DNA from 4 places in the Anaerobacillus alkaliphilus genome. Region 1 is predicted to be linked to each of the others. Evidence: predicted binding sites of a transcription regulator. Region 1 holds the regulator's gene; each other region holds the start of a gene.
The links. Region 1 encodes LexA, which represses DNA repair genes until DNA is damaged. Its sites were predicted from a motif close to CGAACATATGTTCG; they were not measured.
Positions count from the first base shown of each region.

Region 2: the regulator LexA is predicted to act here: its motif matches at 2,116-2,129, upstream of DS745_RS15205 (Y-family DNA polymerase).
Region 3: the regulator LexA is predicted to act here: its motif matches at 2,223-2,236, upstream of uvrB (excinuclease ABC subunit UvrB).
Region 4: the regulator LexA is predicted to act here: its motif matches at 1,482-1,495, upstream of ruvA (Holliday junction branch migration protein RuvA).

Region 1 is NZ_QOUX01000046.1:204,530-208,751, forward strand. Features, by position in the region: gene tkt (transketolase) at 1-418, opposite strand, end outside; gene DS745_RS16205 (DUF896 domain-containing protein) at 536-778, opposite strand; gene DS745_RS16210 (YneB family resolvase-like protein) at 945-1,604, opposite strand; gene yneA (cell division suppressor protein YneA) at 1,570-1,908, opposite strand; gene lexA (transcriptional repressor LexA) at 2,066-2,689, shown strand; gene DS745_RS16225 (HD-GYP domain-containing protein) at 2,978-4,108, opposite strand.
Region 2 is NZ_QOUX01000045.1:198,366-202,587, reverse strand. Features, by position in the region: gene DS745_RS15215 (low molecular weight protein-tyrosine-phosphatase) at 1-70, opposite strand, end outside; gene DS745_RS15210 (hypothetical protein) at 232-519, opposite strand; gene DS745_RS15205 (Y-family DNA polymerase) at 780-2,042, opposite strand; gene DS745_RS15200 (TetR/AcrR family transcriptional regulator) at 2,180-2,749, opposite strand; gene DS745_RS15195 (SDR family NAD(P)-dependent oxidoreductase) at 2,834-3,622, opposite strand; T-box leader at 3,805-4,016, shown strand; gene proB (glutamate 5-kinase) at 4,066-4,222, shown strand, end outside.
Region 3 is NZ_QOUX01000032.1:118,484-122,705, forward strand. Features, by position in the region: gene DS745_RS09465 (PDZ domain-containing protein) at 1-209, shown strand, start outside; gene DS745_RS09470 (DUF2198 family protein) at 260-484, shown strand; gene DS745_RS09475 (MFS transporter) at 803-2,098, opposite strand; gene uvrB (excinuclease ABC subunit UvrB) at 2,351-4,222, shown strand, end outside.
Region 4 is NZ_QOUX01000042.1:139,833-144,054, forward strand. Features, by position in the region: gene DS745_RS13565 (YhcN/YlaJ family sporulation lipoprotein) at 1-586, shown strand, start outside; gene DS745_RS13570 (BofC C-terminal domain-containing protein) at 760-1,368, shown strand; gene ruvA (Holliday junction branch migration protein RuvA) at 1,521-2,129, shown strand; gene ruvB (Holliday junction branch migration DNA helicase RuvB) at 2,263-3,261, shown strand; gene DS745_RS13585 (DUF2905 domain-containing protein) at 3,261-3,479, shown strand; gene queA (tRNA preQ1(34) S-adenosylmethionine ribosyltransferase-isomerase QueA) at 3,607-4,222, shown strand, end outside.

The DNA.
Region 1 (4,222 bases):
TATATTTTGCAGCTAAATGTCTTTCAGCCATTGCCATCCCAACAGCCATTGCCACCCCTTGTCCTAGAGGACCAGTTGTCGCATCTACACCTGGAGTATGACCATACTCAGGATGTCCAGGAGTTCTACTCCCCCATTGGCGAAAGCTTTGTAAATCTTCTAGAGTAAGGTCGTACCCAGAAAGATGTAATAAACTATACAAAAGCATTGAACCGTGTCCTGCTGATAAAACAAAACGGTCTCTATTAAACCAATTAGGATTACTAGGGTTATGATTCATATACTTGGCAAAAAGTGCATAAGCCATCGGAGCAGCACCCATAGGCATCCCTGGGTGACCAGAGTTTGCTTTTTCAATAGAGTCAATTGATAATGTACGTATCGTATTAATTGCTAATTCATCAACGTGAACCGTCATAATAAGATCTTCCTTTCTCTTCCTCATTTAACATTATTCGTTTTTCATCATATACCTCTTTTATAAAATTAACAAGGATATCTATGGTAAAAACGGTGAATTTTTGTCGACTATTTACTAATGAGTTAATTTACGATCAATTGTTTGTTTACTTTCTTTTAATTTATCCGGTGTTACATCATTACCTTCCTCATCAACTACTTTAATTGAATGTAATTGACTGCTAAATGAAGATCGAAACGTTTGAATGTATTCCTGTCGCAGTTGCTGCTGTTCTTGCTTTTCTTCCATTGTAATACTTCCTGCTTTTGCTTTTTTTGAAAGCTCGTTAATCCGCTTTATTTTTTCACTTGATAACATTTTACTAATCCTCCATCTATTGTTTAGACCTATAGTAAAATTTACAGTAACAAACCAACGTTTTCAACCTTTCTGATTAGTTTGTTCGTAAGTTCCATCGAATATTATATTTTTAAGAAAGAAAAAAAGCCTTAAGAGATTAATCTAAGACTTTATATGTGATTCTTTATTTTGGCGAGACCTTTGTATCCTCAGCGTTTATATATTCCTGGTAGCGACGATGAACAGTAGCTTTCGAAACGTCATACCCAAAGCCCCTTAGAGTAGCTGCAATTTCTCTAAATGTCAGTTTCATCGTTTTTAAGCGAATAATCTCCTCCAATGGAATTTCTTTCTTTAAACGGCCTCCTACATGTACATCACCTAGGTTTTCACTGGGATTATAGCCATTTTCAATCGCCTTCTTCATTCCACGTTTAATTTTAATATTGTGAAGCTTTCTTTGATATTCTTCTACAATACTAACAATATTAAGAACTAAAGTATCAGTTTCTGACAGTTTCAACTCACCTTTATCATTGATTGTTCGAATTTTAACTTGATACTTTACTAACTGATGAACGAGGGCTATCTTTGTATTTCCCCTCCCTAATCTGGTGTCATCCTGAATTAGTAATACCTCTGCTTTTTTATCCTTAAAATCCTCTAACAATTCAAAGATGCCTTCTCTCTCTATTTCGTAACCACTAGCTTTTTCCTCTATTACTTTATAGATAGGAAAGCCATTTTCTTCAGCTAAATGGATCAATTCTTCCTTCTGTCTAGATAAAGAAGAAGATTGTGCTTCTTTATTAGTACTTACTCGACAATAAATAATCGCCTTCATTTCTAACGAATTCCTCCTTTCTTTTTAACTGAGGAACAAGAAGAATTTGACCAGGATAGATATGATCACTCGTAAGATTGTTTTCTCTCTTTAATATAGTTATGTAGGAAAGGATAGACATTCCTTCTGTATGTTTACTTGCTATAGACCAAAGTGTGTCACCAGATAAGACTTCCACTTCTATTAATTCTTCAAATTCAGGCTGTGCAGAAACACTCACAGACATTAAAAGATAGATGATTAACACTACAAATATAGCCACATAGCTTATATCTTGAAATGAAATTTTTTGAATTTTAAACATTATAAACACTCACTTCCATAAATAAGAATATTTGTTCTCTATTATAATAAAACAGAACACTCGTTCTAGTCAATAGTTTTTAGAACTTATGTTTGCATATTTGAAGAGAGTACAGTATAATTTATGGTAAAGATAAGATAAAATGGGGTGCTACATAATGAATAAGGTATCGAAGCGTCAGCAAGAAATACTAGATTACATAAAAGATGAAGTTCGCAAAAAGGGATATCCACCATCGGTGCGAGAAATTGGTGAAGCAGTAGGATTAGCATCTAGCTCCACTGTTCACGGACACTTATCTCGACTCGAGAAAAAGGGGTTTATTCGAAGAGACCCCACAAAACCAAGAGCAATTGAGATATTAGATTTAAAATTAGATGAATTTGAACCTACTTCTCCGAATACTACCTATGCTCCGATTATCGGTAAAGTTACTGCCGGTGAGCCTATAACTGCCTACGAAAATATAGAAGATTATCTGCCACTTCCAGAGAAATTCGTTGGCGATGACAAAGTGTTCGTCCTTGTCATTCAAGGTGATAGTATGATTGAAGCCGGTATCTTTGATAAAGATATGGTTATCGTAAGACAGCAACAAACTGCCAACAATGGTGATATCGTTGTAGCTATGACAGAAGAAGATGAGGCGACGGTTAAACGCTTTTTCAAAGAGAAAGACTTTATTAGACTTCAGCCTGAGAATTCTTCAATGGAACCTATTATTCTACAAAACTGCGCAATCTTAGGAAAAGTTATTGGTGTTTTTCGTTCAGTACATTAAATACGGTACCTTCATTATTAATAGCAGAAGAATCAACTTAGGTTGGTTCTTTTTTAGTGTACATGGAAAAAAGCACTTGCCCCTAAAGGCAAATGCTCGTGACTTATCAACCACTATTAATATATCCAAATAGATATCATTTCATACTAATAAGTTAGCTTAAGTATAATATTAGTACATTCTTTTATAACTATAGTTAAGTTAATTTTAAGATGGAAAATACCATTCACTTGGGATATTACAATACTTAAAAATGCCACCAGTGACTAACCCCTTTTGTTGTACCAGCTATCTTTTATTCATGACTTCTAAATAACTAATTTCATTCTTTGCTTCTAATGAAACATTCTGATGATAGTAAGTAACTAGTGACGGATAAATTTCAAGAAAAACCTCATGTAAAATAGGGTCAAACTGTGTATTCATAGCCTCGATAATGATATCCTTGGCTTCTTCTAATGTAAAAGCATTTCTATAGGATCGAGTAGTAGTAATTGCATCAAAGGTATCGGCAAGTGCAATAATTCTTGAATGTAACGGAATGTCATCTTGACTAATCCCCCTTGGATAGCCTTTTCCATCGTACCTTTCATGGTGATACAATATATCACTGACAATTTCGTTTGGATATTCTAGTTCTTTTGCTAAATTAGCACCGAATTCAGAGTGTTTTTGAATCGTTTTATACTCTTCCAAAGTAAGCTTTCCATTTTTCGTTAGTATATCATTAGGAATATATACTTTTCCGATATCATGAATAAGAGAACTAATTCGCAATAAATCTAAATCTACTTTATAGCCTTTTTTCTTCATGTTACTACCAATAATCATTGCGTAATCAGATACACGAATTGAATGACCTCGTGTATACATATCTTTTGTTTCGATTGCTAATATAAGGGTTTTCACTGTCTTATCAAACATGTACGCTTGCTTAGAACTATCTACAATCATATTTACAAAAACACCGAGAACGACAATATAACAAATAATGTACGAAAGCTCAGTGACGATTTCAAATAAAAAACGTTGATCATAATAGCCAGCCATAGAATTTAAACTAAAGTGGATCAAAATTGAAGCAACACTGGTTCCATAAAAAACGTTACGATTTTTAAATAGCGTAGCAAATAACGGTAAGAAAATAACTGCAATCTGGTTAGCGAAAGGAGTAAACCATGTCAGAGCAACAATCACTACGCACATATTTATAAAGAGGAGATACCTTTGTATCATCGGTGAAAATTTGCGATAGATGAGAGTGAATGGTAAATACCCAAGTAACATAATACTTAGTAACTGATAATAAATGATATCAAAAGAGCCAACCCAAATGGTATATATGGCTGTTAAACTAATGGAACTTCCGATACAAATCATCCATAGCTTCTTTATAAACAGATTTATGTCTAGACTCATTGATGTTCACCTACATTTCACAAGGATAGTTATTTCGGGATAAAAAAAGACGAACCGAAAAAATGTTTGGTTCATCTCTTTTCTCTTTCGAAAGATGTTTTTCTACTTCCCCAT
Region 2 (4,222 bases), on a different contig from region 1:
TTCTAAAGATAGCTTCTGCCATCGGTGATCGACATATATTTCCTAGGCATACAAATAATACGTTTATCATCCTTACCATCCTTTATCAATTTATAGTTCATATTATAGCTTTTCTATCTTTTTCTGCAATCATCCACTTCTTTTGTTTTACAAGTAGAAAAGGAAAAATCCTCTCAATACGACGAGAGGATTGGTGAAAACAAGTATTATAAGTGGCTTAACCGACCACTCTTATTTAAAAATTTCTGTATGCTCTTTTTTAATTTTTGCAAGAATATCTTCTACTGTTTTGTATTCTTGCCCAACGCGATAGCTCTCAATGCTTCGTAAAGAACAACTACAATCAGGATTACCTTGAAGAATTTGAACTATTTCCTCATCATCACATTCTATTTCTTCGAACATATTTCCTTCACAGTTACAATCACTGTTTGCAAATTTTTCATAAATAACAAAAAAGTCGTCTTTTGTTTCCTCTGTGAAAAATTCTGTTGTCTCAATCAAATCTTGAACAATCACGCCTTCACTTCCCATTCTTGTTTTTTAAATACCTTTTTGCATCCTTACTATAACATCTTTTCTAAGTAAATGAAGTAAACAAATTGTGAAGAATGTTTTACAAAATTCCGAACAAATTTAAAGTTATTCGATTTAATGAATTTCATCAGTCATTAGTATCGTAGGTGGTTATAAATTCAATCAATTGTAATGTCTATTATATTTTCTATAGGGACGACATATGACTTGTTCTACGATCTTTAATAATTTCCCCCTACCCCTTATGCTTTATGTCCACCAACAAGCTTGCTACGATGCTTCGCTGTCCCAGCTTTCGTATAGGATACTGCTCGAAGTAGCTTATCTGAACCATGCTTCTCCCTAATAAAGTCCATAATATAGCCAAGATCTCTTTGACGAGGTTTATTAGGATTGAGGAAACTAAGCTGAATTTGGTCATCACTAACTACATTTGAAAGAGCGATTGAAATACTTCGAACTGTTTCCCCACGATAATATCGACCAAATAGTTGTAAACAAGCGTCATAAATCTCAAGCGTAATATTTGTGGCTGTTTGCAATGTTGTCGATCTATGGAAGCCTCCGCCTGCTTCATCCTTGCTATAACCGATACCTAGACTGATCGTTCTTCCTGCTTTTGTAGCTGTTCTCGCACGCCTTGCGACTTCTTCACACATTTCTAATATGACATGCTTAATTTCTTCCAGGTCTTGATAATCGCGTAATAAAATTTGGCTTTTCCCAAAGCTGATTTGGCCCTCCACAATCGGTGCACCTAAATCTGAAAGGTCAACCCCATGAGCATGATAATAAAGCTGATTCCCCATAATTCCAAAGTTTTTTTCAAGTAATGATAACGGAGCTTCTGCCAATTGACCGATTGAAAAAATTCCTAATTTATTTAATCGTTTCTCCATTCTTGACCCAATCCCCCACATTTCACGTAACGGAGATACAGGCCAAAGCTTTTTCTTCACATCACTGTAACCCCACTCTGCAATACCTGCTTTTTTAGCTTCTAGATCAAGGCAAACTTTTGACAGTAGCATGTTAGGGCCAATTCCAATGGAACAACTTAATCCAAACTCAGCTAGCATATCTTCTCTAATCCGCTGTGCGAGCTGCCAGGCACTTCCCCAAAGCCGCGTTGTTCCTTTCACATCAAGAAAACTTTCATCAACGCTATATGTATGGATAGATTCTAGAGGAACGTATTGATTAAAAAATGATGTTAACCTAGTCGAAACTTGCAAATATGTTGACATTTGAGCATTGACAATTTTAATTCGAGGGTCTTTTGGAATTTCAAAAAGACGATTTCCTGTTTTAATTCCAAAATCAGATTTTAACCTAGGTGTTGCAGCTAAAACGATGCTTCCATCCCGTTCCGTATCTCCAACTACAGCCAGATAAGCTGTTAACGGATCTAAACCTAGAAGAAGAGCTGAACAACTAGCATAAAAACTTTTCATATCAATACAGAATATCGTCCTTGCTGGTAATGACGGATAATCAATTCGCATTTCTCTTCCTCCTTTACAAATACGCTAATAAACCAAAAGAGAACGTACATTCTTATTATAATCTAAATTATAACGAATATACGTTCTCTTTTCAATTTGAAAAAAATGGGACTGAGCATCTACCCCAATCCCATCAGTTACGTTGTTGCTCCAATCCCGTTAAACAAAATTTCTAAAACCGTTTCCCCCCACTCTTTCTCGTGTTTTTTCATCACATTTGGAACTTGGATGGCATTAAAGATCATACTAGCAATTACTACTGTTTCTAGATCAACTCGAATCTGTTTAGCAGCTTTCCCTTCCTCGATAAGCTGGCTCATTCTCTCATAAAGAAACTCATGGTCACGCTTTAAATTAATTAACGATGCTTCCACTTTTGAAGAATGCTCAGGATCAATAAACGGAATAATGAGTGCGATTTGATGCAATTGCGAGTATTTCAGAAAGATTTTCACCATATCCCTCAATTGAGTGATAGCATCACTTTGTTCAATCTTTTGACACTCTTCAATAATTGTATCTAAAATATACACCAAATAGTCTGTAATTAGCTCCTCTTTACTAGCATAATATTCATACAACGTACTTCTACCGATCCTAAGCCGCTCTGAAAGAGCTTTTAAGTGAAACCCACGATAGCCTTGTTCAATTAATAGTGATTCTGTAGCTGAAAAAAGCACTGCTTTTTCAACCTTTTTCTTAGCCATTATATATCCACCTTTAACTAACATTTTTTTACATTATATACTACCCTTTGTTTTAAAGACAAAAGATATAACTTCAAAAAAGGCTTATTTTTGGCTAAGCTTCTTTCCTGCAAACTTCTCAACTAGTCCTGGAAATAGCTGATAAAGAGTTGTTCCAACTCCCATCCAATTAGGTAAATTAAGTTCTCGTTTAGGCTTGTCTACGAGTTGGAGGATTTTTTGTGAAACAAAAGCCGGGTCCAGCATAAATCTTTCAACATTTTTCGTATAGTTTCCTGTCAAATCAGCACGGTCAAAAAAAGGTGTTTTGATCGGTCCGGGATTAACAGAGCTAACGAAAATATTCGTATCCGCTAACTCCATTCGAAGACTGTTTGAAATAGCTAAAACTGCATGCTTCGTCGCAGAATAAACACTAGATTTCGGTGTGGCTAGCTTACCAGCTTGTGAAGCTATATTAATAATGTGACCTGTATTTTCCTTAAGCATGTTAGGAAGTGCTGCTTTAGTACAAGAAATAAGCCCAAAAACATTCACAGCAAACATACCTTCAATATCTTCTGTTTTGGCTTCAAGGAACGTATCAAAAATCGCATATCCGGCATTATTAATTAAGACATCAATTTTCTGATATTTTTCTAGAATTTGCGCAAAGACATCGGAGACCTCTTTATTATTCGTAACATCTAGTGTGTAGTAGGGCGCCTCAATACCGGTTGTTTTTATAATTTCATCACTTGCTTGTTGTAGCTTATTTGTCGAGCGTGCTAATAGAATGGGTATTCCACCTTTTCTGGCAACATCTTTCGCTAATGTTAAACCAATCCCACTTGAAGCACCTGTAATTACAATAATCTTATTGTTCACTTTCATTATCCCTCCGACTCTTTGTCCATTAAAAAGATGTTTCAACTATACCAAACTTCTTTCTAAATTTTAAATATAATGGCCTTTACTTCAGTATTGAAGTTTATTATAATTCATATCCGTAAAGCTTAGCTAAAAAAGTATTGACAGTGTCATACGAATATCAGATAATTAGAAAAACTTACTCGGTTAAAGTGTTGAAAGGGACTAGTAAATAACGTTTTCGCGAAAGAGAGTGGAATTCACCGGCTGAGAGATTCCATCGCCATAAAACCTATTGAACCTGCCCTAGAGCTGTTAGGCCAAAACCTAACCGTTACCAGCGTTAATGGTATTGAGAGGACATCTTTTTAGATGTCAATGAAGGTGGTACCGCGGATATAACTCTTCCGTCCTTTTTAAGGATGGAGGAGTTTTTTTATTTATCTAACAAAAATGAGGGATTAATTATGAGTAAGCAACGAATTGTTGTCAAAATTGGCAGTAGCTCATTAACAAATAATAAAGGTGGCTTATGCAGAGAAAAACTGATCGAACACGCCAATGCATTAGCAAGGCTTAAACAACTAGGTCATGAAGTGATTTTAATTTCATCAGGAGCTGTAG
Region 3 (4,222 bases), on a different contig from region 1:
TTGTTACAAAGGTTAATGGAATTCGAGTCACATCACCGCAACAATTTTACGAAGCATTGCAGCATAACTCTGCTTTTTGTAAATTAGAAATTATTGATAGCCAAGGCGAAATCCGTTTTGCCCAAACGGCTTTATATGATGGCGAACATTATCAGATTGGCTTACTGTTCGTTCAACTAGAGCAGTTACCTCAGGAAAACGTAATCTAGGTGTAAGTATTTGCACCTGAAATTTAGCTGGAAGGAGCAGGAAAACTCGAATGCTCAATATATTTTTAGCGCTCATTCTTCCATTCATCATGATGCTATTCTTTACAAGAGTATCTTATAGCAAAGTAGGAGCGCTTGCAGTAACATTAATGGTTGTTATATTTGCGTTTAATGGCTTAGATCAGCCGATCCCCGTGATCGTTGCGGGTGCCATCTCGATAGCAGGCGGCTACATAGCTTCCCTTCGAATACAAAAGAAAAATCGTGGGGTGTAAAAACATTGAGTAACTTACTCAATGTTTTTTAATTTAGCAGGTTAGCCAGACTCGTTTGCGGACACCAGGGCCGTTATTTTAGCAAAAAACGTAATTCTAGAGCTCAAGCGGACTCAAAAGCGCTTATTTAGGTCATCTAGAGTGTTTCAGACCTGTTTTTAGTCAAATAGGGTCCACTGAGTCCGCGAAAATCGAAAAAAGCTCAAATTACATGAAATAAGCGCCCCTCTGTCCGCAAACCATCAATTCGTGAATTACTCATCCAAAAAGCAGCCCAACCACAAAAAAAGATAGTCGCCTAAGCGACTATCCTTCAAACTAACACTTAATTTCACAATTTCTCTTTGTATACCAGTTCCAACAAACCCATAAGCTCACAACATAGTATCCGATAAAGATATATAATGCTAAGTCAGCTGTGCCAGTTGTATCAATTGACCAACCAAAGATTTTCGGAATGAAGAATGCTCCATAAGCTGCAAACGCAGCGATTAATCCTAAAACAGGGGCAACTGATTTTTCGTTAAAGATAAACGGTACCATTCTAAATGTCGATCCATTGGCAATCCCTGTTGCTGCAAATAATATTAGGAACATGATCAAGAAGCCAGTGAAATTATGAGCCTGTAAGAAATACACAACACCACTGGTAGCAAGGATCATGCTGACAATTACCCAGAATGTTACTTTCGAACCACTGTTTACTTTATCAGATAACCAACCACCGAAAGGACGAATGGTTGCCCCAACGAAAGGTCCTAAGAAAGCAAATGATACGGCGTTAATCTCAGGAAATTCTGAACGAATGAGTAATGGAAATGCTGCTGCAAATCCGATGAACGAACCGAAGCACATAATGTACAACCAAGCCATTACCCATGTGTGCTTAAGCTTTAATACTGATAACTGTGCACCAATACTTTGTTTTACGACTGGTGGTTCATCCATGAAAAATAACACTAAGAAGAAAGCAACTATAATTGGAATAACCCAGATAAAGGCTGCGTTTTGAATATATACTTCTCTTCCGTCAGGCATAATTTGTGCGCCACCAATAAAAGCTCCGATAAAGCCAACCCCAATAATGATCGGAGTCACAAATTGTACAACCGATACCCCAAGGTTTCCGATCCCTACGTTAATCCCGTTTGCTGTACCTTTATTCTTTTTTGGGAAAAATGGATTTAATGTTGCAGTAGAAGAAGCTAAGTTACCTCCGCCCAATCCACAAAGTGCTGCTAATAATACCATCATCGAATATGGTGTTTCAGGGTTTTGTACGGCAAACCCGATCCCGATCGCTGGAATTAATAATACCCCAGTTGTTAATAAAGTTGTTTTCTTACCGCCTAAAATACTAGGTAAAAATGTATATACTAATCGAAGTGTTGCTCCTGTTAATCCAGGTAAAGCGGCTAGTGTGAATAATTCGCTCTTGGTAAAATTAAAACCGACATCATTTAAACGTACTGCTGTTACTGACCAAAGCTGCCATACGCAAAACGCTAAAATAAGTGCAAAAACTGAAATTCCTAAATTCTTATTGGCAATTTTCTTACCTTCCTTATCCCAGAACTGTTCGTTTTCTGGTGTCCAATTCAATAGCTTTGCCATTTGTCATTCCTCCGCTAATATAGTATCTAAAATAGTTTTTTATATAAACAATTGATCAATATTGTTTACTACGTCCTTAGTGTAGCATGCCCCCTTTTTGTCGAATGTGTTTTTTATCACAGGAGGAATATATGTTCGCAAACGATGTTTGAATATGATATGCTTGTGATATACTGAAAAAAGCGGATTTAATCATACTTTTCAAAGATACTAACTACATACATACGAAATTCGTTCACTAAAATTTCAAAAATGGAGGGGTCGACTTTGGAGCAATTTCAGCTTGTTTCAAAATATGAGCCACAAGGTGATCAGCCCAATGCAATAAGTGAATTAGTCCAGGGCATCAAAGATGGTAAGCAAATGCAAACCCTACTTGGTGCGACCGGAACTGGTAAAACATTTACGATTTCAAATGTCATTAAAGAAGTGAATAAACCAACCCTTGTCATTGCTCATAACAAAACCCTAGCAGGACAGCTCTATAGTGAGTTTAAACAGTTTTTTCCAGAAAATGCGGTAGAATACTTTGTCTCTTATTATGATTACTATCAACCAGAGGCTTACATCGCTCACTCTGATACGTATATCGAAAAAGATGCCAGTATTAACGATGAAATAGATAAGCTACGTCACTCTGCTACTAGTTCGTTGTTTGAGCGGCAAGATGTCATTATCATCGCCAGTGTTTCGTGTATTTACGGTTTAGGGTCGCCAGAAGAATATCGTGATCTTGTCGTTTCCTTACGTACGGGAATGGAAAAAGATCGAAATCAACTTTTACGTGATTTAGTGGATATTCAATACGATCGCAATGACATCAATTTTACACGCGGTACGTTCCGTGTTCGCGGAGATGTCGTGGAGATTTTTCCTGCCTCCAAAGATGAGCATTGTATTCGTGTCGAGTTTTTTGGTGATGAAATTGATCGGATGACTGAAGTCGATGCTCTCACTGGAGAAATATTGGGTGAGCGAAACCATATTGCGATTTTTCCGGCATCCCACTTCGTTACTCGTGAAGAGAAGCTGAAAAAAGCCGTCGTTCAAATAGAAGCGGAATTAGTAGAACGACTGAAAGAACTCAATGAAAATGGCAAGTTGCTAGAAGCACAACGACTTGAACAACGCACTCGCTATGACATCGAGATGATGATGGAAATGGGTTACTGTAACGGAATTGAGAACTACTCTAGACATTTAACATTACGTGAACCTGGTGCCACTCCTTACACGTTGCTTGACTTCTTTCCTGAAGATTTCCTGATTGTTGTCGATGAGTCCCATGTTACCTTACCACAGGTTCGCGGGATGTTTAATGGTGATCAAGCACGGAAACAAGTCTTAGTTGATCATGGTTTCCGTCTACCGTCTGCAAAGGACAACCGTCCGTTACGCTTTGAAGAATTTGAGAAAAAAATGAAACAAGCGATTTTCGTTTCAGCCACGCCAGGACCTTATGAGTTAGAGCACACGCCAAAAATGGTTGAACAAATCATCCGTCCGACTGGATTAATTGATCCAACGATTGATATCCGACCTATACACGGGCAAATTGATGATTTAATTGGTGAAATTCGCGATCGCTCCGAAAAAAATGAGCGTGTCCTCGTAACGACGTTAACGAAGAAAATGTCAGAGGATTTAACCGATTATCTAAAAGAGTTGGGGATCAAGGTCCGTTACTTACATTCAGAAATTAAAACGTTAGAACGAATTGAAATTATCCGTCAACTACGTATGGGCACGTTTGATGTTCTGATTGGTATCAATCTTCTTCGTGAAGGTTTAGATATCCCAGAAGTTTCGTTGGTTGCGATCTTAGATGCGGACAAAGAAGGATTTTTACGGTCAGAACGCTCGTTAATCCAAACGATTGGTCGTGCGGCTCGTAATTCCTCAGGTCACGTAATTATGTATGCGGATAAAATAACGAACTCGATGGATATTGCGATCAAAGAGACCAATCGCCGTCGAGCGATTCAAGAAGAATACAATCGTGTACACGGAATTGTGCCGACAACGATCCAAAAGGCAATTCCAGACCTTATTAAAGCAACAATGGCAGCTGAAACTGACGAGGAGTACACAGCAGCACCAATGACGAAGCTAAGCAAAAAAGAG
Region 4 (4,222 bases), on a different contig from region 1:
AGGATATGTTGACGACCGTGGAATCCTAAGAGAACGTGCAGGAAATAGAGCAGGATTTGGTGGTTTAGGCCACGCAGGAAGAACAAACATGGGTCAACATGGGACAGGTACACAAGGCCTTGGTAGACAAGGTATGCATGGAACACAGGGCACACATGGTTTTGGTAGAAATGGTGCCAATGGTCGTGCTGGTGATCGAGTAGTACCAGGAACTGGAATGAGTGAATTCGCTTACCCAGACGGGTATGATAAGACAACTGTTAGAGATTACACAACTCGACTTGCGGATGTGGAAAATGTGAACGACTCACGCGTAATCGTTCATGGTAACAGAGTATTAGTTGGTGTTGATGCTGATCGTCAAAATGCACAACGTGCAGAACAGGATATTCGTCAAAGGCTAAGAGGAATGACAGGAGACCGTGAAGTTATCGTAGTAACTGAACGAGATCGTTATAATCAAATTCGAACTGCTGACGATAGACTTCGTGCAGGGGAACCTTTTGAAGAGGTTGGAGCAACAATTAATGACATGTTCCATGATTTTGGAAGAGCTATTCAACGTCCGTTTGAACGTTCTAGATAAAACTAATTAAATATTCAAAGAGGCTAGATGGCTAGCCTCTTTGTTTTTTATTTATCGAATGTCTGTAAAAAATAGGATAAATGGATAAAATTCTTTGTGATTGGCGATAATATTCATAGCCATGCATAAAGTTTTTTTATTATGGACTATTGTAAGTGGTGGTGGTTATACTTATGAAGTTGTTGTTAGGAAAACGCAAGTTATTGGGACTAATAATAATCATGTTAATTAGTAGTAGTTTTTTGTTTATATATGGAAACCATCAATCTAAAACTCAAACGACTGCCTTCGATATTCCCATCATGAGGGAAACAAATAAAGGCAAAATTGTAACTACAGTGCAGGTAATGGCCAAGCCATATCAAGTCATGGGTCCTAAAAGTGTTCAGGTAATCTTAGAGAGAATTTATCTTGATGGAGAAATTAGTGAAGAGATTGTTGAAGAAACAATTTTATCTATGGAAGATTTTTGGGCAGAGTACGCTGATTGGAATTTAATTGATCAAGATGAAGCTAAGGTTGTATTTCAACAGAAAGTTGACGACATATCTCCACTATTAAAAATTAATGGTTATTTCGGTATATCAGAGGATGGTATCCTAAATATTTATGAAGGGAAACCGTCAGATGAAAAAGTGATCCAGTCGTTTTTTCAAATAAATATGAAAAAACTTAAAAGTCATCAACAACAAGAGCTAGAAAATGGTATACCAGTATTGTCTAGAGATCGTTATGAAGAAGTCCTAAAAATGTACAAGAAGTATGCAAAACATGAGATGTAATAATAAGGAAGGCTGACTTAACAGTGTTGGATACACGTAAGTCAGCCTTATTTCTAATTAGGACATCCTTAATATCTTGTCCAGATAGACATTTATGGTAAAATGAATAAATAGAAATAGATGTTCGGCTTTTAAGGAGAGGAGAGGTTTTTGTGATAGAGTTTGTAAAAGGTTTTGTAAACTATATTGATCCACAATATATCGTTATTGAGGTTAATGGGATTGGATACCAAATAATTTGTGCCAATCCATTCGCCTATAATGTCGATCACTCGTCAGAAATAACAGTGTATACGTATCAGTATGTTAGAGAAGATGCATTGAAGTTATACGGGTTCCGTTCTAGAGATGAACGAGCTTTGTTTGAGAAGTTATTAAACGTATCGGGCATAGGTCCTAAGGGAGCTCTAGCTATATTAGCAACTGGACAGCCACAACAGGTAGTAAATGCTATTGAAGAAGAAAACGAAGCGTTTTTAACAAAGTTCCCTGGAGTTGGGAAAAAGACAGCTCGTCAAATGATCTTGGACTTGAAGGGTAAATTAGCTGATTTTATGCCAAGTTTAGTAGGTCCATTATATGAGTTGAAGACTGAAGCAAAGGAAAAATATCCACGAGAATTAGAAGACGCAATCGAGGCTCTTCAAGCCCTAGGCTATGTAGAGAGAGAGATTAAAAAAATTGCTCCTAAATTGGCTGAGGAACAGTTGTCTACGGATCAATATATAAAAAAGGCACTACAATTACTACTGAAATTATAAGAGCAATACTTATTAAATTAGTTTTGAATTTCAATATTTTGTGTAAAAATCGGCTTTTGGGATTTTTACGAAAGCAACAAACTTTGCGTAAACAGCCAATTATAAAGTAGTTGTTTTCTCAGGAGGTTAAATTATGGAAGAGAGAATGGTTTCAGCTGAGGTGCAACAGGAAGAAGAAAGTCTTGAAAACCAACTTAGACCTCAATTTCTTACTCAATATATTGGGCAAGAAAAAGTAAAAAATAATTTAAAGGTGTTTATTGAAGCGGCTAAGATTAGAAACGAAGCTTTAGACCATGTGTTGTTGTACGGGCCCCCTGGGTTAGGGAAAACCACACTCGCAACAATAATCGCTCACGAAATGAACGTGCAAATCCGAACTACTTCCGGACCTGCCATTGAAAGGCCAGGGGATTTAGCGGCAATATTGACTGCTTTAGAGCCTGGGGATGTATTGTTCATAGACGAGATTCACCGATTAAATCGTGTGGTTGAAGAAGTGCTTTATCCAGCTATGGAAGATTTTTGCTTAGATATTGTCATCGGAAAAGGTCCGACGGCTAGGTCTGTTCGTTTAGATTTACCACCATTTACCTTAGTAGGAGCAACAACAAGAGCTGGACTTTTATCCTCGCCATTACGTGATCGTTTTGGTGTGTTATCACGTTTAGAGTATTATACGAATGATGAACTCAGGAACATAGTCACAAGAACTGCTGAGGTCTATCAAGTTGAGATTGAGGATCAAGCCAGTATAGAAATAGCAAGACGTTCACGTGGCACACCGCGAATTGCTAATCGGCTTTTAAGAAGAGTACGTGATTTTGCGCAGGTTAAAGGCACGGGAACAATTGATGTTGAATTAGCTGTCAACGCCTTAGAAAGGCTACAAGTCGATCCACTTGGATTGGATCATATTGACCACAAACTCCTTAAAGGAATTATTGATAAATTTCGCGGAGGGCCTGTCGGGTTAGATACAATAGCAGCTACAATTGGTGAAGAGTCACATACGATTGAAGATGTTTATGAACCATATTTATTACAAATTGGTTTTTTACAACGGACTCCTAGGGGCAGAATGGTAACGTATAAAGTATACGAACATTTTAAAATGGAGGTTCCAGAATAATGCCAAATATACCAAAATTGCTGATAACATTAGGAATTGTCTTAATTATATTCGGAGCATTATGGCAAGTAGGTGGAAAATACATTTCCTTAGGCAAGTTGCCAGGAGATATTTTTGTAAAAAAAGGAAATACAACATTTTATTTTCCTATTGTCACTTCAATTGTTTTAAGTATAGTAATATCGTTAATCCTATATATAGTCGGCCGTTTCCGGTAAATATTTACTTGTCATTATTCTATAGCTTATGTATGCTTATATAGTTTCGGGTAGAAAATGTAGAATAATGTCCTTTTAAAAGTATGTTGCTACCGTTAAGTATTTATAGAAAAAGGTGAACTAATAGATGGAAGTAAAAGATTTTGATTTTGATTTACCTGAAGAACTTATTGCTCAAACACCATTAAAAGATCGAACTGCATCAAAACTAATGGTGTTACACTCAAAAACAGGTGAAATAATGCACAGAACTTTCTCAGATGTCCTCGAGTATTTAAACGAGGGAGATTGTCTTGTCTTAAATGATACAAGAGTGTTACCAGCAAGGTTATATGGTGTTAAAGAAGATACTGGGGCGAATATTGAATTTTTGTTGCTCAAGCAATTGGAGAATGACCAATGGGAAACTCTAGTAAAACCTGCAAAGCGAGTGAAAAAAGGGGCTATCATATCTTTTGGTGATGGGCGTCTTAAAGGCACATGTATTGAGGAATTGGATCATGGAGGACGAATTATTGAATTTCAATATGAAGGCATCTTTCATGAGATTCTAGACTCTCTTGGTGAAATGCCGTTGCCACCATACATAACGGAACAGTTAGAGGATAAAGAGCGGTATCAAACTGTCTTTGCGAAACACAGTGGTTCGGCTGCAGCACCAACAGCAGGTCTTCATTTCACTGAAGAGCTATTAGAGAGCATCGCAGCAAAGGGTGTAAATATTGTTTATATTACACTGCATG